2 linked regions of the Shinella zoogloeoides genome follow. The protein of the gene in region 1 binds, or shares a complex with, the protein of each later gene. Links are inferred from orthologs where the notes say so. Each region holds a gene or a part of one and is shown on either strand. Other genes may lie near its edges.

What was found.
Region 2: the proteins of Q9316_RS06280 (region 1) and dnaG are in contact, whole or in part, in a crystal structure (PDB 2R6A), measured with the Geobacillus stearothermophilus proteins. The link is inferred for Shinella zoogloeoides from one-to-one orthologs. Residues at the interface, in WP_033016901.1 of Geobacillus stearothermophilus: Ser13, Glu15, Ala16, Gln18, Glu91, Leu92, Asp94, Ala95, Val96, Pro97, Thr98, Ala99, Ala100, Asn101, Tyr104, Tyr105, Ile108; in WP_049624496.1 of Geobacillus stearothermophilus: Lys456, Leu457, Leu458, Pro459, Ala460, Asn463, Ala464, Leu467, Leu535, Leu536, Ile537, Ala538, Gln544, Glu545, Asp548, Tyr549, His552.

What each region holds. Positions count from the first base shown.
Region 1 is NZ_CP132311.1:1,067,046-1,082,386, forward strand. The notes cover bases 7,707-10,627. They hold Q9316_RS06280 (replicative DNA helicase), read right to left. Parts: upstream 9,954-10,627; coding sequence 8,460-9,953; downstream 7,707-8,459. Other genes in these bases: alr (alanine racemase), read right to left, coding at 7,707-7,737; Q9316_RS06275 (hypothetical protein), read left to right, coding at 7,841-8,443; Q9316_RS06285 (SAM-dependent methyltransferase), read right to left, coding at 10,141-10,627. Also shown: Q9316_RS06240 (MFS transporter), read left to right, coding at 1-677; Q9316_RS06245 (HlyD family secretion protein), read left to right, coding at 683-1,717; Q9316_RS06250 (SDR family NAD(P)-dependent oxidoreductase), read right to left, coding at 1,906-2,646; purF (amidophosphoribosyltransferase), read right to left, coding at 2,658-4,151; Q9316_RS06260 (CvpA family protein), read right to left, coding at 4,348-4,959; DNA repair protein RadA, read right to left, coding at 5,100-6,503; more of alr, read right to left, coding at 6,571-7,706; more of Q9316_RS06285, read right to left, coding at 10,628-11,427; rplI (50S ribosomal protein L9), read right to left, coding at 11,620-12,198; Q9316_RS06295 (DUF2232 domain-containing protein), read right to left, coding at 12,221-13,195; rpsR (30S ribosomal protein S18), read right to left, coding at 13,404-13,652; rpsF (30S ribosomal protein S6), read right to left, coding at 13,677-14,132; Q9316_RS06310 (hypothetical protein), read left to right, coding at 14,482-14,847; Q9316_RS06315 (nucleobase:cation symporter-2 family protein), read left to right, coding at 15,111-15,341. UniProt on the Escherichia coli protein: The main replicative DNA helicase, it participates in initiation and elongation during chromosome replication. Travels ahead of the DNA replisome, separating dsDNA into templates for DNA synthesis.
Region 2 is NZ_CP132311.1:2,352,460-2,357,258, forward strand. Bases 1-2,989 are described here. They hold dnaG (DNA primase), read right to left. Parts: upstream 2,495-2,989; coding sequence 506-2,494; downstream 1-505. Other genes in these bases: recQ (DNA helicase RecQ), read right to left, coding at 1-361; Q9316_RS12650 (hypothetical protein), read right to left, coding at 2,596-2,931. Also shown: Q9316_RS12655 (GatB/YqeY domain-containing protein), read right to left, coding at 3,168-3,617; carA (glutamine-hydrolyzing carbamoyl-phosphate synthase small subunit), read left to right, coding at 3,941-4,799. UniProt on the Escherichia coli protein: RNA polymerase that catalyzes the synthesis of short RNA molecules used as primers for DNA polymerase during DNA replication.

The sequences.
Region 1 (15,341 bases):
AGTTGACGGGCCTCTACGGCGCCGTGGCGCTCGCCACGCTGGCGGGCGGCCTGCTCTGCGCGGCGATCCTGAAGCCTTCCCGCGAACCCGGCATTCACATGGTAGCGCTGCTTCTGATCGCCGCCGGCGCCTTTCTCGACAGCCGGGCGACAAACCTCACGCGGCCCGAGCAGATGTATCTCAGCCAGGCGATGATCGCCGCGGGCGGCAGCCTGTTCCTGCCGCCGGCCATCGCCTCCGGTTTCACCATGGCCCTGCGCAAGGGGCCGCAATACATCCTCAGCTTCATCGTGGTGTTCCTGGTGACGCAAAGCCTCGGCGGCCTTGCCGGCTCGGCGCTCTTCGGTTCGTTCATCACGCTGCGCGAGAAGTTCCACTCGAATATCCTCGCCCAGTCCATGACATTGGCCGATCCGCTGGTCGCCGCCCGCGTCTCGCAGCTTTCCGCCGCCTATGGCCGCACGATCACCGATCAGGCCGTGCTGAAGGCCGAGGGCGTCGCGCTGCTCGGCCAGCAGGTGACGCGCGAAGCGAACGTGCTGGCCCATAACGACGCGTTCTTCGTCATCGCGCTGCTGGCGGTTGCTGCTGCCGCAGCCCTTGCCATCCACATGCTTTACATTCGTATCAGAGAGGCCAGCGCCCGCTCCGGCGGGCAGGCGGCCGTTGAAGGTTGACTGCCATGAAGAAATACATCCGCAACACCGCCACGAGCCTTGCCGTCGTGCTCGGCATCGCCGGCATCGGCGCCGTGCTCTACGCGTGGCAGCTCCCGCCCTTTGCCAGCGACGTCCAGACCACCGACAATGCCTATGTGCGCGGTTATGTGACGCTGATCAGCCCGCAGCTTGCCGGCTACGTGACGGACGTCCCGGTCAAGGACTACGAGACCGTGAAGGCCGGCCAGGTGCTCGCCCGCCTCGATGACCGCATCTACCGCCAGAAGGTCGAGCAGGCCAATGCCACGCTCGCCAGCCAGAAGGCGGCGCTCGCCAATTCCGAGCAGCAGGAAAACGCCGCCAAGGCGCGCATCGGCGCCAGCGATGCGGCCCTTTCCAGCGCCAGGGCGGCCCAGCGCCGGGCACAGGAGAACTGGAACCGCGTCCAGGAACTGTCCGACAAGGGCATCGCCACCCAGAGCGACCGCGAGCAGAGCCGCACCACGCTCGATCAGGCGGAAGCCGCCGTCTCGCAGTCGCAGGCCAACCTCGAAGTGTCCAGGCAGGACTTGCAGACGATCATCGTCAGCCGCGATTCGCTGCGCGCGGCGGTGGCGGGCGCGGAGGCGTCGGTGGAGCTCGCCAAGATCGACCTTTCCAACACCGCCATATCGGCGCCGCGTGACGGTATAGTCGGGGAAGTCGGCGTCAAGCTCGGCCAGTATGTCGCCGCCGGCACGCAGCTCATGGCTGTCGTGCCGCACGATACCTGGGTGATCGCCAATTTCAAGGAAACGCAGCTCGCCTATATCAAGCCTGGCCAGAAGGTCGAGGTGACGGTCGATGCCTTCAAGCACGCGACGCTGAAGGGCCATGTCGAGCGCTTCTCCCCCGCCGCCGGCTCCGAATTCAGCGTGATCAGGCCGGACAACGCCACCGGCAACTTCACCAAGGTCGCCCAGCGCATCCCCGTGCGCATCGCCATCGAGGATGGGCAGGATCTCGCCAAGTACCTGGCGCCGGGGCTCTCGGTGGTGGTGACGACGGTGGTGGAGTAGGCGAAGGGGGCGGCTGCCCCTCATCCCGCTGCCGCGACCTTCTCCCCGCAAGCGGGGAGAAGGGGATGCCGATCCGTTTTCCTGCAATCCGCAAGTATGAAAGATGGCAGGCGCGTGCAACATCTTCCTTCGCCCCGCTTGCGGGGAGAGGGTGCCGGCAGGCGGATGAGGGGCTTGGATAACGCTACCTATTCCGGCAGCCTATACTCTATGAGACGCCCCTGGCGCATGTCGAACAACTTGCCCGTCTCGGCGAAATCCGGTGCGACGAGCGGCAGGATGGCCTTGGCCACCTCCGAGGGGTGCTGCACCGTCGACGGGTCCTCGCCCGGCACGGCCTGGGCGCGCATCGCGGTGCGGGTGGCGCCGGGATCGAAGGAGGTGATGCGCAGCGTCGTGCGCTGCGTTTCGCCGGCCCAGGTGCGGGCAAGGGCTTCCACGGCGGCCTTGGAGGCGGAGTAGGGGCCCCAGAAGGGCTTGCACTTGTGTGCGGCGCTCGACGACAGGATGACGGCGCGGCCGGCATCGGACTTCAGCAGCAGCGGTTCGACCGAGCGGATGAGGCGCCACGTCGCCGTGACGTTGATCGTCATGACCTTTTCGAAGACCTTCGCCTCGACATGGCCGATCGGCGAGATGGTGCCGAGCACGCCGGCATTGGCCACGAGGATGTCGAGCTTGCCCCAGCGCTCGAAGATCGAGCCGCCGAGCTTGTCGATCGCCGCCATGTCCGAGAGGTCGAAGGGCACCAGCGTCGCGCTGCCGCCTACCTCCTTGATCGCATCGTCCAGTTCTTCCAGGCCCCCGACCGTGCGGGCGCAGGCGACGACATGCGCGCCGGCCCTTGCGAGTTCCAGGGCGGTGAAATAGCCGATACCGCGCGACGCGCCGGTGACCAGCGCGATGCGGTCTTTCAGGTCGATGCTCATGCTGCTGTCAATTATCCGTTGCTTGCCATTACCGAGATCTTCCGTCCCATCGTCTCGCCTTCCTTGTCAAGGAGGCGCGTCGGATAGTCGCCGGTGAAGTAATGGTCGGTGAACTGCGGACGGGCCGGGTTGCGGTCCTCGCCGCCAACGGCGCGGTAGAGGCCGTCGATGGAGATGAACTCCAGCGAATCCGCCCCGATGTGCTTGGCCATCGCCTTGACGTCGTTGTACTGGTTGGCAAGCAGCTTGTCGCGGTCCGGCGTGTCGATGCCGTAGAAGTCCGGGTAGAAGATCATCGGGCTGGCGACGCGGATATGCACTTCCTTTGCGCCCGCATCGCGGATCATCTGCACGATCTTCAGCGACGTCGTGCCGCGCACGATGGAATCGTCGACGAGGATCACGCGCTTGCCGTCGATCATCGCGCGGTTGGCGGAGTGCTTCAGCTTCACGCCGAAGGCGCGGATCTGCTGAGTCGGCTCGATGAAGGTGCGGCCGACATAGTGGTTGCGGATGATGCCGTACTCGAACGGGATGCCGCTTTCCTGCGCGTAGCCGAGCGCCGCGGGCGTGCCGCCGTCTGGCACCGGCACGACGACGTCGCCCTCGACCGGGTGCTCCTTGGCAAGGTTGATGCCCATATTCTTGCGCGCGACATAGACGCTGCGGCCGCCGACGACGGAATCGGGGCGGGCGAAGTAGACATATTCGAACAGGCACAGGCGCTCCGGCTGCGGATTGCCCGACTTCTTCGCCTCGATGGTGATCGAACCGTCCGGCTGGATCTCGCAGACGATGATCTCGCCGTTCTCCACGTCACGGATGTACTTGGCGCCGATGATGTCGAGCGCGCAGGTCTCGGAAGCGAAGATCGGCTTGCCGTCGAGCTCGCCCATGACCAGCGGGCGGATGCCCGTGGGATCGCGGGCGGCGATCAGCTTGGTGCGGGTGATGCCGAGCATCGAATAGCCGCCTTCCATCTGGCGGATGGCGTCGATGAAGCGGTCGGTCGTGGAGGTGTAGCGCGAGCGGGCGATGAGGTGCAGCACGACTTCCGTGTCGGAGGTCGACTGACAGATCGCGCCGCCGGCGATGAGCTGCCGGCGCAGCGTCAGGCCGTTGGTGAAGTTGCCGTTGTGCGCGACGGCGATGCCGCCGACTTCCAGTTCCGCAAAGAGCGGCTGCACGTTGCGCAGCGCCACTTCCCCGGTGGTGGAATAGCGCGTGTGGCCGATCGCCATATTGCCGGGCAGCTTCGCCAGCGTCGCCGGGTTGGTGTAGTGGTCTCCGACGAGGCCCATGTGCTTTTCGGTATGGAACTGCTTGCCGTCGAAGCAGACGATGCCGGCCGCCTCCTGGCCGCGGTGCTGGAGCGCATGCAGGCCGAGCGCCGTCAGCGTGGCGGCTTCCGGATGGCCGAGGATGCCGAAGACGCCGCACTCTTCGTGAAGCGTGTCGCCGTCGAGATCGTTATCGTGGCGAACGGGGAACTGAAAGTCGCTCATTGCTGCAAGCCTTTGCTCGGGACCGTAAGAGGTTGCATGGGGTACTGCGTTCGGTGTCCTCGGCCACGCCCATATGGGTATCGCCGAAAGCATTTGCCACCGAGGCCCGGGAGCGTCAGTGGCTTGATATCTGATCCTACCAAAAAATCGGGGAGCCTGCCTTGCCAAATCCGGCTGCGGCGGCTCCCCTGATCACTTATCCGTTCGTGGCGGGCGTCTCTTCGGCGGGCGTCTGGTTCGTACCGCCCGTCGCGGCGTCCGGATCTTCCGTCGTGCCGCTTTCGCCTTCGGTCGATTTGCCGCGCAGGCGATCGAGGATCGTCGCATCGGCGTCTTCCGGCAGCAGCGCCACGAGGCGCGAGCCGAGATTGTCGAGCAGAGGCTTGGACTTTGCGGTGGTCACCCAGCCCGGCTGCTGCTGCGGCGCGACGAGCCAGTTGAAGAACAGCATGGCGACGACGACGAGCAGGATGCCGCGCGCCGCGCCGAACAGGAAGCCGAGCGTCCGGTCGAGGGCGCCGACGCGGCTGTCGATGATGAAGTCGGCCATGCGCATGGTGATGAAGGAGATCACGATGAGCGCGACGAGGAACACGGCGGCGGCGGAGCCGACCATCGCGACCGTGTCGCTCGTCGTGTAGTCCTTCGCGTAAGGCAGCAGCACCGGATAGAGGAAATAGGCGGCTGCGGCAGCACCCACCCAGCTTGCGACGGACAGCACTTCACGCGAGAAGCCGCGCACCATCGCCAGCACGGCGGAAAACAGCGCGACGCCGATGACGATACCGTCGAGAATTGTGATGGGCATGTTCGTCCTACTCCAAACCCGAAATGTCCGGCTCCAAGTCCCGGTGCGGAGCGCACATTAACGAAAGGCGTCCTCGCCGTCCCGGTTTGGTACGCCAAGCCCGATGTTTCCCACAGGGCTTTGCATATGCCAAGAAGGCGTCAGACGTCCTCGTCTTCCCGTTTCAGGGCGCTTTTCGATCCGGCAATGCGCGCCACCAGATCCGGCAGGCTTTCGATCTCGCTCCAGCGGCTGCCACTGCCCTTGGGCAGATCGGCGGAACCGGCGGGCAACACGGCCTGCGAAAAACCCAGCTTTTCCGCCTCCTTGAGGCGCTGGGCGGTGTGCGCCACCGGGCGAATGGCGCCCGACAGGCTGACTTCGCCGAAATAGACGCAATCGGCCGGAAGGGCAAGACCGGCAAGCGAGGAAACGAGCGCGGAGGCGACGGCAAGGTCGGCGGCCGGCTCCGAGATGCGATAGCCGCCCGCCACGTTGAGGTAGACGTCGTGCTGGCCGAGCCGCACGCCGCAATGGGCTTCGAGCACGGCGAGGATCATCGACAGCCGCGCCGAATCCCAGCCGACCACCGCGCGGCGCGGCGTGCCGAGCGAGGTGGGCGCGACGAGCGCCTGCACCTCGACCAGCACCGGCCGCGTGCCCTCCATGCCGGCGAAGACGGCGGCGCCGGGCGATTTGGCATTGCGCTCGCCGAGAAAGAGTTCGGATGGGTTGGAGACTTCCCGCAAGCCCTTGTCGGACATTTCGAAGACGCCGATCTCGTCGGTCGGCCCGAAGCGGTTCTTGACGGTGCGCAGGATGCGGTAGTGGTGGCCGCGGTCGCCCTCGAAATAGAGCACGGCATCGACCATGTGCTCGACGACGCGCGGGCCGGCGATCTGGCCTTCCTTGGTGACGTGACCCACCAGCACCATGGCGGCGCCCGTCTGCTTGGCGAAGCGGATCATCGCCTGAACGCCGGTGCGCACCTGCGTCACCGTGCCGGGCGCGGCCTCCGCCGTGTCGCTCCACAGGGTCTGGATCGAATCGATGATGACGAGGTCCGGCCGCTTGCCTTCGCCGACGGTCGCGAGAATGTCCTCGACATTGGTCTCGGCGGCGAGCAGCACGTCGGTCTCGGCGGCCTGCAGGCGCTGCGCGCGCAGGCGCACCTGCGCCACCGCCTCTTCGCCCGAAACGTAGATGATGCGATGGCCCCGGCGGGAGAGGGCGGCGGCGGCCTGCATCAGGAGCGTCGACTTGCCGATGCCGGGATCGCCGCCGATCAGCACGGCCGAGCCGCGCACGAAGCCGCCGCCGGTCGCCCTGTCGAGTTCGCCGATGCCGGTGTGGATGCGCGGCGCTTCCTCGATTTCGCCCGACAGCGCCGTCAGCGCGACCGGACGGCCCTTCTTCGGCACCTTGCCGGGGCCGGAGCCGATGCCGCCCATCGGGTCTTCCTCGACGACGGTGTTCCACTCGCCACAGCCTTCGCATTTCCCGACCCAGCGGGAGTGAGCGGTGCCGCAGTTCTGGCAGACGAATTGGGTGCGGGCTTTCGCCATGAATTCTCGCTTTCGGCGCGCTTCGTGAATCGCTGCCGAAGCCATTAGCACAAAACAGGAACGTGTCCTATTTTTTCACCAGCTCGTAACGCCGTTCGTAGCGATGGCCGAGGCTGGTCAGGATTTCGTAGTCGATCGTGCCGGCGGCGCGGGCGACGTCGCCGATCGGCATGTTGCGGCCGAAGAGCTCGATGAAGTTGCCGGGGCGCACGCTGCCGGGCGGCAGGTCGGTGACGTCGAAATGGCAAAGGTCCATGGTGACGCGGCCGATCAGCGGCACGGTGCGGCCATGCAGCACGCCGCTTGCGCCCGCAATGCCGGCGGCGCGCAGCGGCACGCCGGAGCCGGACAGGCTGCGCATGTAGCCGTCGGCATAGCCGATGGCGGCGACGGCGATGCGCGTGTCGCGGGCAAGGGGTGTTGCGCCGTAGCTGACGCTCTCGCCGGCCTTCGCCTCGCGCACCTGCAGGATACGCGCCTCGGCGGTGACGACCGGCTTCATCGGGTTCGGCACGTTGTTGACGGCGCCGCCGCCATAGAGCGCGATGCCCGGGCGGGTGAGGGTGAAGTGGTAGTCCTCGCCGAGGAAGATGCCGGCGGAATTGGCGAGCGTCGCATCGATGTCGTCGAACGCCGCGACGACGCTGCGGAAGCGCTGGAGCTGCTGGCGGTTGAGGGCGTGGCCCGGCTCGTCGGCACAGGCGAGGTGGCTGAGCAGCATGATCGGCGAGAAGCTCGCCGGCCGGGCGGCGTCGTCGGCAAGCGCCAGCGCATCCTCGACCCTCAGCCCCAGCCGGCTCATGCCGGTATCGACATGCAGCACGCAGGGCAGGTCCCCGCCTTCGGAAACGGCCGTCATGAAGACGACGAGCTGTTCCTCCGAAACGATGACCGGAACGAGGTCGAATTCGAAGAACAGCCGCTCCGAGCCCGCCCACATGCCTGATAGCACATAGATGCGCACATCAGGCAGAACGACGCGCAGGGCCGCGCCTTCCGCCGGGGTGGCGACGAAGAAATCGCGCGCGCCGGCATGATGGAACGTCTTGGCCGCCGGCTCGAGCCCGATGCCGTAGGCGTCTGCCTTGAGCACCGCGGCCGTGCGGGCGGCGCCGGAGCGCCGCGCCATCGCGCGCCAGTTGTCCGCCAGCGCCGAAAGATCGATCGTCAGGCGGGCATGATCCGCCCCGGCGACGGGAAGGGCAGGGCGATTGTGCTGATGATGCGGGCTCATGACTTTGAATACAGCCTGTGGACCATGGCGGCAATATGCTCCCCGGGCGCATTGCCGCCGGGAAGGGGCCTCTCTATGGTGCGGCCCAAAAAAGGGGAAGACCATGTGGCGTGCTGTAGGAACGACCGTCGGGGCGATGGCGATCGCCGTGGCCTGCGAGGTGTCGGCCGTGGCCCACGAGACGCCGACGGATGCCGAGATGCGCCAGGCCCACGCCGTGCTGCTGGGGCTTGCGCAGGACGGCACGGAGCCGGAGCGCGAAAAGACCGCCGACATCTACTATTCCATCGTGGACAATCCAAATGCGCCGCGGCTGGTGACGCGCCTTGAGGTTTCCGGCGCGCCGTGCCGCGCGCGCACCATCTCCGCGCTGCAGTTCCCGGAAAAATGGGCGACGCTGACCCTTGGCCTCGTCGATCTCAGCCGCGTGGCCGCCGTCACCGCCTACACGTCCGTCGACGACCTGATCGCGGAGATCAATCCGGTTTCCATCGACGCGCCCGAGGCCGAGCAGGTCGTCCTCACCGGCAAGGGGCTCTATTGTTCGAGCCGTCTGTCGCTTTCCGGCGAAAGCACGGCCTCGGACGAGGCCTGCTCCGACAGGCTCGACCTGCCGATGATGGATGCGGAGCAAAAAGCGCGTGCCCGGCACGCGCTCGCGATCGTCGCGAATTTCTGCAAGGCCCCGGCATTCCAGAAGAAGTAAGGGCCTGTCCTTCTACTCAGTGTTCGTACTGGGTGAAGGAGGGGTCGGCGAGGTCGGTGAAGCGGGTGTATTCCGACTGGAAGGCGAGCTTGACGGTGCCGGTCGGCCCGTGACGCTGCTTGGCGATGATGACGTCGGCGGTGCCCTTCACCTGCTCGAACTTCATCTTCCATTCCTCGTATTTCGGATCGAACTCGTCGCGTGGCTCCAGGTTCTTCACGTAATATTCCTCGCGGAACACGAAGAGCACCACATCGGCGTCCTGCTCGATGGAGCCTGATTCGCGAAGGTCGGAGAGCTGCGGGCGCTTGTCCTCGCGGCTTTCCACCTGACGGGAGAGCTGGGAGAGCGCGATGATCGGTACGTTCAGCTCCTTGCCGAGCGCCTTCAGACCCGTCGTGATCTGGGTGATTTCCTGCACGCGGTTGTCGCTCGACTTGCCCGAGCCGGTCATGAGCTGGATATAGTCCACCACCAGGCAATCGAGGCCGCGCTGGCGCTTGAGGCGGCGCGCGCGGGCGGAAAGCTGGGCGATCGAGATACCGCCGGTCTGGTCGATATAGAGCGGCACCTTCTGCATCATCTGAGAGCAGGCGACGAGCTTTTCGAAGTCGGCCTCGGAAATGTCGCCGCGGCGGATCTTCGAGGAGGAGACTTCCGTCTGCTCGGAAATAATACGGGTGGCGAGCTGTTCGGAGGACATTTCGAGCGAGTAGAAGCCGACGACGCCGCCGTTTCTTGCCTTGAACGAGCCGTCCGCCTGCACTTCCGGCTCGTAGGAGGCGGCGATGTTATAGGCGATGTTGGTGGCAAGCGAGGTCTTGCCCATGCCGGGGCGTCCGGCGAGCACGATCAAGTCCGAGCGCTGGAGGCCGCCCATGCGGCCGTCCAGCGAATGGATGCCGGTGGAGATGCCCGAAAGGCTGCCGTCGCGCTCGAAGGCCTGGCCGGCCATGTCGATCGCCAGCGCGACCGCATCGTTGAACGACTGGAAGCCGCCGTCGTAGCGGCCGGTCTCGGCCAGCTCGAAGAGGCGTCGCTCGGCATCCTCGATCTGGGTCTGCGGCGGCATGTCGAGCGGGGCGTCATAGGCGATGTTGACCATGTCCTCGCCGATGTTGATCAGCGAGCGGCGGAGCGCGAGGTCATAGATCGCGCGGCCGTAGTCTTCCGCGTTGATGATCGTCACGGCGCCACCCACAAGGGCGGCAAGGTACTGCGAGACCGTCTGCTCGCCGACCCGCACGTCCGTCGGCAGGTGCGTCTTGAGCGTGATCGTGGTGGCGATCTTGCCCATGCGAATCATGTCGCCAGCGATCTCGTAGATCTTGCGGTGCAGCGGCTCGTGGAAATGGATCGGCTTCAGGAAGTCCGAAACGCGGTAATAGGCGTCGTTGTTGAGGATGATGGCGCCGAGCAACGCCTGTTCGGCCTCGATGTTGTTCGGTGCCTCGCGGTGGTGCAGCTCCGCATTGTCGCGACCAGGCAGCTTGCGCACGGCATCGTTCATCGTCCCGAATCTCCCGTCCCTGTTTCCTGAAGCCCGGTGGTTTGGTTTCTTTGGGCCCGAGGGTCAAGCGCTTCCGCCCTGGTCCATCCTTTAGACCCAGTCTTAGACTTTTCCACAGGCACCAAGGACACAGCAAGCCCGGATTGTGCCGGGCCTGCTGGCTTTCGGTTGACTCTCTCCCCGAATCTCAGAGCGAGGCCTCCTTCGGATACTGGCGCGCGCCGCGCCGGCTGCCCTTGGCGTCGCCCTCGTGCGTGCGCAGGCAATCCTCGCCGCGCCCGATATAGTCGCGGGTGAGCGGCATTGCCTGCTGGTCGTGCGAAAGCTGGAGCTGGAAGACGACGAGATTCTGCCAGCGGAAGGCGCTTTCCGATGCGGCGAGATAGAACTCCCAGATTCGGCAGAATTTTTCGTCATAGAGCGCCTTGGCCTCCTCGCGCCGCGCCATGAAGCGTTCGCGCCAGTGACGCAGTGTCTCGGCATAGTGCAGGCGCAGGATCTCCACGTCCGTCACCGCAAGCCCACTCTTCTCCACCGCCTGCATCACCTCGGAAAGGGCGGGGATGTAGCCGCCGGGGAAGATGTACTTTTCGATGAACGGATTGTTGGCGGAGGGCTGGTCGGTGCGCCCGATCGTGTGCAGCAGCATGACGCCGTCGCGCTTCAAGAGCGACGCGCTCTTCTTGAAGAAGGTGAGGTAGTTCGGCCGGCCGACATGTTCGAACATGCCGACGGAGACGATGCGGTCGAACGGTCCCTCGGTGTTGCGGTAGTCCTGCAGGAGGAATTTCACCTCGTCCGTCAACCCGGCCTCGCCCGCCCGCTTGACGGAAAGCGCGTGCTGCTCGTCGGAAAGCGTGACGCCCGTCACCTTCGCGCCGAGCTGGCGGGCAAGGTAGAGCGCCATGCCGCCCCAGCCGCTGCCGATGTCGAGCACGCTCTGGCCCGGCCGGTTGATGTTGAGCTTGGCCGCGATATGGCGCTTCTTGGCAAGCTGCGCATCGTCGAGCGATTGGTCCGGCCGCTCGAAATAGGCACAGGAATATTGCCGGTCCTTGTCGAGGAAGAGGTCGTAGAGCGCGCCTGTCAGGTCGTAATGGTGCTGCACATTGCGGCGCGAGCGCACGACGCTGTTCTTTTCGCGCGCCCAGCGGAAGAGATAGCGCAGTCGCTCCAGCAGGTGGTTCCAGCCGGTGTCGTAATACTTGAAATCGGGATTGCCGGTGAAGACGGCCTTGAGGAGACCATAGATGTCGCCCTCGACGATGTCGATATCCCCCGTGCCGTAGTGATGGCCGAGATAGTAGGCGGGGTCGATCGCGAGGCCCCACAGCGCCTTCTTCGTCTTGATGCGCATATGGACGGGATTGCCGGTGCCGTCGCCGAAGGACTGGCTGCTGCCGTCAGGGTAGGTGACCTTCAGGTTTCCGGTTTCGACGAGGCGGGAAACGAGCGCCTGTACAATGAATTTCATTCGCTAAACTCCGTCGCGCTGAAAATCTGGCGGAACGGGGCTGGGTGTGGTCGGAAACCGGCCTGGGAAGCGGCCCGACCGCCAATCCAGTCTAACGAAGTATAAATATTGATGCGAAATTCGGGATTTCAAGCCGTGCTTTTTGGCCCCCCGAACGAAAACGGGCCGGCAGAGCCGGCCCGTCGTCTGATATCAGGCTTCGTCTTCGTCGACGCCGTCAGCTTCCGGGTCGAAGAAGTCGGCAGCCGTCAGGGCGTCTTCGTCGACGCCGTAGATGGCGTCGGCCGAGGTCAGGCTTTCGCCCTTCGACTGGCGCTCGGCTTCTTCGGCGGAGCGGGCAACGTTGACTTCGATCGAGATCTCGACTTCGGCATGCAGGTGCAGCGCGACCTTGTGCAGGCCGATCGCCTTGATCGGCGTGTTGAGCTCTACCTGGTTGCGGCCGACGTTGAAGCCTTCGGCAGCCAGCACTTCGATGATGTCGCGGGCAGCGACCGAGCCGTAGAGCTGGCCGGTTTCGCCGGCGGAGCGGACGATGACGAAGGTCTTGCCGTCGAGCTTTTCGGCAACGGTCTGGGCTTCCGACTTGCGCTCGAGGTTACGGGCTTCGAGCGTCGAGCGCTCGGCTTCGAAACGCTTCTTGTTGGCCTCGTTGGCGCGCAGCGCCTTGCCGAGCGGCAGCAGGTAGTTACGGGCAAAGCCGTCGCGAACCTTTACGGTTTCGCCCATCTGGCCGAGCTTGGCGATGCGTTCGAGGAGAATGACGTCCATTTCAGAGTTCCTTTCGTTGAGTTCAGGTATTCGTGGTTTTCTTCTCTGCCGGGCCGGAGGGCGTCAGCGCGATGGTGCGCCGCGTGTCCATCAGGCCCAGGATGAGGATGACGAAGATCGGTATGGTGAAGAGCAGTACCGAGATGTAGGCGAGCCACAGGGCGAAGGGCCGCCAGGGCTTGCCCCGCGTCCTGAAATGCAGGCTCGCGAAGCCGGCAAGCACGAAGCCGGCCCCGAAGGTGCCGCAGACGAGCGCGCCGATGATCGCCGGCATGCCGCCCAGGAAGGTGAGCACCAGGCCGCCGAGGAAGAAGAAGATCGCGTTGCGGTGCATGCGCAGCGTGGACGGCATATCCTCGCGCGGGCGAAGCCCCTTGCCGGAAAGGCGAACGATGAAGGTGGCGATGTAATAGGCCGCAAACAGCAGGAAGACCCAGAGGGCGCCCTGAACCAGCGGCAGGGCCAGCGAGAAGATGGACTTCATCTGCGCCACGGCGCTCGCATCGGGATTGTAGAGCGGTTCCTGCGCCTTCAGCGTCTCGATGACGATGTCGACCAGCTTGCTGGCCATTTCGCTGTCATAGCCGACGATCGCGCCGACGGCGATCATGCCCAGCGTCACCATGACGGCGAGATGGGCGAGAATGTTGGAGAGCGGATACCAGGCAAGAGCGTCGTCCGGGCCGCCGAGCTCGGAGGCAGGGCGGGCGAGGTTGGCGAGATTGCTCAGCCAGCCGGCGGGGATCAGCGTGATGAGGACGATCAGCGCGGCGAAATGCGAGGACACCAGCGCCGAGGCGGTCACGCCGCCGGCGACGACCGCGATGAAGGCGCTTGCGTTGCCCCAGCCGAGGCCGGCGATCAGGATGGGAAGGGCGGACGCGGCGTAAAGCACGATCGCCAGCGACGACTGCGCGTTCGCGCTCAGCGACAGCAGAGCGGCGGTCACACCGGCAACAAGGCCGGTCGCAATCGAGGTTGGCGTCAAGGTCTTCACGTTCGCTGTCCTGTCCGGTCAGACAGTTAGAGGAGTTTCCTGACAGTTCGCTTCAGGACGGCTCCCCAACATGGGTTTTTGGCCCGAAAGGGCCGGCGGTTCCGATCCGCGCCCATCGCGGAAGGGAGAAAGGGAAGGCGGCAGAACCGTCTTCCCTCGAGTCAGATGCTGCAGCCCGACGTCGAGTCAGGCCGCAGGGAAAGCGTCCTTACGCTACGACGTAGGGCAGCAGGCCGAGGAAGCGAGCGCGCTTGATCGCCTTGGCGAGTTCGCGCTGCTTCTTCTGGGAAACGGCGGTGATGCGGGACGGAACGATCTTGCCGCGCTCGGAGATGTAACGCGACAGAAGACGGACGTCCTTGTAGTCGATCTTCGGAGCGTTGGCGCCCGAGAAGGGGCAGGTCTTGCGGCGGCGGTGGAACGGACGGCGTGCCGGAGCGGAGGAAGTATCAGCCATTGTCTTAGTCTCCTTCTGCTTCGATTACGCGCGGTCTTCGCGGGCCGGACGGTCGCCACGCGGCGGGCGGTCGCCGAAGTCGCGGCGCGGGCCACGATCGCCGAAGTCGCGGCGCGGGCCGCGGTCGTCGCCGTCACGACGCGGACGGTCGTCGCGGTCGCGCTTCTGCATCATAGCGGACGGGCCCTCTTCGTGGGCCTCGACGGCGATGGTCATGTAACGAAGGACGTCTTCGTTGATGCGCATCTGGCGTTCCATCTCGTGGATGGCGGCGGCCGGAGCGTCGATGTCCATCAGCGCGTAATGCGCCTTGCGGTTCTTCTTGATGCGGTAGGTCAGGGACTTGAGGCCCCAGTTTTCGACCCGGCCGACCTTGCCGCCGTGTGCTTCGATCACGCCCTTGTACTGTTCGACGAGAGCGTCGACCTGCTGGGCGGACACGTCCTGGCGGGCCAGGAATACATGTTCGTAGAGAGCCATGTGGCTTTGCCTTTCTTGCGTTAAACTACACCCGAAACCGGCGCCAAGCCTCAACGACAGTTCTCAGGGGCCGAGGCCCGAAGCAAGAAAAGCGTTAATCCAGACGGTCGAGAGCGGAGACACGGGAGGCCGGAGCCCTTGGCCCCAAACGGCAGATCTTGCGATTTGCCGGCCCTCCGTTCAGCCACCAGCCGGTGACCCGGGTGTTTTGAACAGCGCGCTTATACGGATTTTCAGGCCGAATGCAAGCCTTGAAGGCAAATGCGCGCTGCACCGTTCTGAAACGGGCGGGAACCAAATTGTGAACGATGCGTTGTTCAGTCCGATCCAACCAGATGGAGTGACCGACATGCAAGACCCGAACCTTGTCAATCGTCCGCCGGAAGATCGCGCGACGCGCCCGGTGGATGACCGCGGCCCGACCGTCGTCAATGCAAGCAATGGCAGCGGCACCGGCGGATGGGCCGTCGCCGTGATCCTCGCCGTCCTCGTGGCGGTAGGCATCTTCTATTTCGTCGGCAGCGGAACGCCGGGTGACGGAGTCGATCCCAACGCCAACACGTCGGCGATCGGCACGCAGGACAGCGCGCCGGCCGGCGGCACGGCCACCGATGGCCAGACGGGCGGCACGACCGGCGGCACCCAGCCGCTGGAAAGCCAGCCGAGCGGCGGCCAGCCGGCCGAAGGCGGCGGCGCGACCACGACCACGCCGTAACGTCACCCGCATGGGGCACTGGAGAAACCCGCCGGAAACGGCGGGTTTCTTCGTATTACCCCTTGGAACGCATGAAACTCTTTCAGGATTCGCAGGAGATTTCTTTCCGGCGATTTCGGCTAGCTTCCCGTGCCCGAAGTGGAGGCTTCGGAAAACCCATCACGCCGGGAGGAGAAGCCATTGGCGAACCATAGCGACCGCGCACAGGCGCCGCACTGCACAGACGTGTGCACCAGAATTCAAATCCGGGTGGAGGGCCGCGCATGAACGCCTATACCCATCCGGAAGTACCGTCACAGCCGGCAGACGAACTGGTCTTCGCGCTGGAGGACAAGCCGGCACCGCCGATCGCGCTTCTGGCCGCCATCCAGCACCTTCTCGCGATCATCGTTCCGATCGTCACGCCCGGTCTCCTGATCTGTCAGGCTCTCGGTGTCTCGGCGCGCGACACCAACATGATCGTCTCCATGTCGCTGGTTATTTCGGGCATCGCC
Region 2 (4,799 bases), 1.3 Mb from region 1 along the record:
CCCGCATGGCATCGCGCACCGCGAAGAATTCGTCGCGCGAGAGGGAGGAGTTCAGCGCCGCCGCCCTGACGCCAAGCTGCTTCAGCGCCTCGACCTGATCGCGCATCAGGGCGATCAGCGGCGAGATGACGATGCCGACGCCCGTGCGGCACAGCGCCGGGATCTGGAAGCACAGCGACTTGCCCGCGCCGGTCGGGAAGAGGACGACGGCATCGCCGCCCGCCGCCACATGCTCGACGACCGCCTCCTGCTTGCCGCGGAAGGCATCGTAGCCATAGACGCGCTTGAGCACATCGAGCGGGCTTGCGGCCTGCGCGTCGAACAGTGCCGACAGGGAACGGGAGGAATCTGCTTGAATCATGACCTGCACTTTCTACCCCCATTCTGGCCAAGCCGGAACCCACGGCAACCACCCAGCCCTCGTGTTTCGCTTTCGCACACAATGTTCTTGATTTGTTCTTATTTAAGGGTGGGTTGCAAGAAGATTGAGAAGAGGAGAAAACGCCTATTTCCCCGCCGGCCCTTTCACGCGGCCGGACAGCACGCCGAACCCCTCGATAATGGCTTCCTGGTTTTCCATGCGCACGGTCTCGAGCTGTACTTCCTGAAGCGCGCGCAGGATCTGCGGCACCCGCTCGCCGTCGCCCTCTTCCGTAGCCATGGCGAGTTCGCGTTCCAGCTCGCGGCGCTGCCAGAGCAGGGCGCGGGTGCGCTTGTGAAGGGCGAGCGCCTGCAGGAAGCCTTCGCGGGCGTCTTCCGGGGCCGCTTCCGCCGTCGCGGTCCACAGGCGGGAATTGCGGATCTGCTGGTCGAGACCCTTGAGCAGCGCCTCGAATCCGGCCGCCTCCAGCTCCTCGACGAGGCGCGCGCGATCGAGCCGCGCGCCGATGGAGCCGGCGGTGCCGAGCAGCGACGACCAGAGGCGTTGGAGGTCGCGGTTCTCGTATTCGATGATGGCGATCTCATCGTAATCGCTGAAGAACAGGCCGGGATGGTTGACGACGGTGAGCGCCAGCACGCTTTCGCGCAGGGCAGGCAGGTCCTGCGCGCCGCGCACCAGCGCCGAGCGGGCGAGCCGGTCGGAAATGCCTGACGGCACGGCGCTACCCTGCGGCGCGCCGCGCCCGCCGCCCCTGCCCTGCCGGTTGCCGGAAAATCCGCCGCCGCCCTGCCGCGGGGCTGGACGGAAGAAGGCGTTCAGCCGGTCGCGCATGCCTTGCTGGTAATGGCGACGCACGTCCTCGTCGGCGATCGCGCCCGTGATCTGGCGCAGGCGCGCTTCGAGCGCGGCCCGGCTTTCCGGTGTGTCGAAGCTCGCGCCCTGCACTTCGCGGTTCCAGATCATCTCGTCGAGCGGTCGGGCGCCGGCCAGCACCTTGTCGAAGGGCGCGCGGCCCTCGTGACGCACGAGATCGTCCGGGTCCTTGCCGTCCGGAAGCAGGGCGAAGCGCACGGTCCGTTCCGGCTTGATGAAGGGCAGCGCCAGATCGGCGGCGCGGTTCGCCGCACGAATGCCCGCCCCGTCGCCGTCGAAGCAGAGCACCGGCTGCGGCGTCATCTTCCACAGCAGTTCGAGCTGGTTTTCCGTCAGCGCCGTGCCGAGCGGGGCGACGGCATTCTCGATGCCGGCCTGGTAGAGCGCGATCACGTCCATATAGCCTTCGACGACGATGATCGTGCCCGCGGCTTTTTCGTCCTGGGGAGTGTTGCCCGCGCGGCCGGCGCTCTTGCGGGCGCGGGCATGGTTGTAGAGCACGCTGCCCTTGTGGAAGAGCTCCGTCTCGTTGGAGTTGAGGTATTTCGCCGGCGCATCCGGCGACATGGCCCGCCCGCCGAAGGCAATGACCTTTTCCCGCACTGAGAGGATGGGGAACATGATGCGGTCGCGGAAGCGGTCGTAGGAGACCGGAATCTCCGGGCCATGCACGACGAGGCCGCAGGCCTCGATCGCCTCCTTCGGCACGCCCTTGCCGGCCAGGAATTCCTTGAGCGCGTTGCGGCTGTCCGAGGCATAGCCGAGGCGGAAGGTCTCGATGGTACGGCCCGTCAGCCCGCGGTCGCGCAGATATGCGCGCGCCTTCGCACCCGCCGGCGTCTGCAACTGGTCCTGGAAGAAACGCGCCGCCATTTCCATGACCTCGACGAGGCCCATGCGTTCCTTCTCGCGCTGCTCGGCCTGCGCGTCCGGCTGGGGCATCGCGACGCCGGCTAGGTCGGCGATCTGCTGCACGGCCTCCGGGAAGGACAGCCCGTCGAGATCGGTGAGGAAGCGGAAGTGATCGCCCGAGACGCCGCAGCCGAAGCAATGGTAGCGGCCCTTGCGATCCTCGCAGTGGAACGACGGCGACTTCTCGCCGTGGAACGGGCAGCACGCCCAGTAGTCGCCGCGCGAGACATTGGTCTTCTTGCGGTCCCACGTCACGCGCTTGCCGATCACCTCCGAAATGGAGACGCGGTCACGGATCTCGTCCAGGAAGGCATTGGAAAAACGCATGGGTACCTCGGTCGAGGTCCATATAACCATGCAAGCGCCCCGCCGCCAGCGATAGTCGCCCACCCACAGCAATTCACAGGCCGGACCTCAAATCCGCCGTGTCAAAAACCCATGTCCGGCGCATAGAAACAGCGCGGCGTGTCCTCGGTCGGGTAGAGGCAGAGATGGTATTCGCCATCCTGCGAGCGGCGGGCGCTGTCCTGCGAGAGGCGGAAGATGTGGCGGCGGGTGGCGAGACGGTGGTCGCCGGGCGCGAGCGTCACCTGATAGCCGCCCTCGACGATGCGCACCGTGGTCGCCGGGATCATCTGGCAATCGCCGTTGTGGCTGTTGCCGTTGCAGCAGAACATCTCGTATTGCCAGCCGCTCGCGGCATCGTGCGCGATGGCGGGACCTGCAAGGGCAAGGGCGAGAGAGGCAAGGAAAACGACGCGCATGGAACCGGGCTCCGTTTGACGAAACGGCCACCGGTGACGACGCTGCAACAAGTCCGGCGGCACGATATGCACTTCGCCGGGGCCAGCCGATGCACGATTAACGCGGTCTCGCCGGGCTCCTGTCCATCGGGTATAACGCCGCGCTTTGCTTTTGGTTCCCACGCCCCGCACGGAATGCGTGTTGAAACGAAGAAGGGCGACCGAAGCCGCCCTCTTCTCGAATCCGTTTCACCGGTTTACTTCAGCAGGTCCTTCACCACGCCGGAGGCCTTGGCGAAGTCCATCTGGCCGGGATAGCGCTCCTTGAGCACGGCCATCACCTTGCCCATGTCGCGCAGGCCCTGCGCGCCGATCTCGGCGATGGCGGCCGCGATGAGGTCCTTCATCTTGCCCTCGGAGATCTGCTCGGGCAGGAAACCTTCGATGACCTTGATTTCCTCGCGCTCCTGGGCGGCGAGTTCCGGGCGGCCGTTCTCGGCGAAGATCTTGGCGGATTCCTCGCGCTGCTTGATCATCTTGGCGAGGATCTGCAGCAGTTCGTCGGTTTCCACGGGGCCCTTGCCGACACCGCGGTTGGCGATGTCGCGGTCCTTCAGCGTCGCCTGGATCAGGCGCAGCGTGGAAACACGACAGGCGTCCTTGGCCTTGAGGGCGTCCTTGAGGGCGTTTGCGATGGTCTCGCGCATTCTTTTCTCCATAAGAGGCTGTCCGCGCCGGATGCGCGGCAGGGCCTCGATCGTCGTTCGATTGTGCATGCTCATAGACCGGCAAAGGCTCTGCCGGCAAACAGATTGCGCAAGCGCTTGATTTTCAACGCTTTATAAATCCACGCAATTCTTGAGGCAATGGTTGACCCCGCCCCCTGCTTTGTCTATTTTCCGGCACCTGCACGAAAATTGGCAATCAGGGCGAACCAACGCGGGTTTCCGCGCGCCTTTGCCTGCGACTTAAATGGTACCCGGCCCATCGGCTTTCAAGCCGCACGCCCGGTGCCGGAAACGGGATGATTATGACCTCGACCCCCGCATGGACCACCGAAAAGCCGACCGCCCTGCTCGTTCTTGCCGACGGCACGGTGATCGAAGGCAAGGGCATCGGCGCCACCGGCAAGGTGACGGCGGAAGTCTGCTTCAACACGGCACTGACGGGCTACCAGGAAATCCTGACCGACCCCTCCTATCTCGGCCAGATCGTCACCTTCACCTTCCCGCATATCGGCAATATCGGCGCCAATGACGAGGACATCGAGGACCTGACCCCCGCCGCCCGCCACGGCGCCGTCGGCACGATCTTCAAGGCCGACATCACCGACCCGTCGAACTACCGCTCGGCAAAGCACCTCGATGCCTGGCTAAAGGCCCGCGGCATCATCGGCCTTTCCGGCATCGACACGCGCGCACTGACCGCCTGGATCCGCGAGAACGGCGCGCCGAACGCCGTCATTGCGCACGACCCGAACGGCGTCTTCGACATCGAGACGCTGAAGGCGGAAGCCAGGGCCTGGAGCGGCCTCGTCGGCCTCGACCTCGCCAAGGTCGCCTCCTCCGGCCAGTCCTCGCGCTGGAGCGAGAAGCCCTGGGTGTGGAACGAAGGCCACGAGGACCTTACGGACGGCGACGTGAAGTACCACATCGTCGCCCTCGACTACGGCGTGAAGCGCAACATCCTGCGCCTCTTCACCGGCCTCGGCTGCAAGGTCACCGTCATGCCGGCGACGTCCAGCGCCGACGACGTGCTCGCCCAGAAGCCCGACGGCATTTTCCTCTCCAACGGCCCGGGCGACCCGGCCGCGACAGGCGAATATGCCGTGCCGGTCATCAAGACGCTGATCGAGACGGGCATCCCGGTCTTCGGCATCTGCCTCGGCC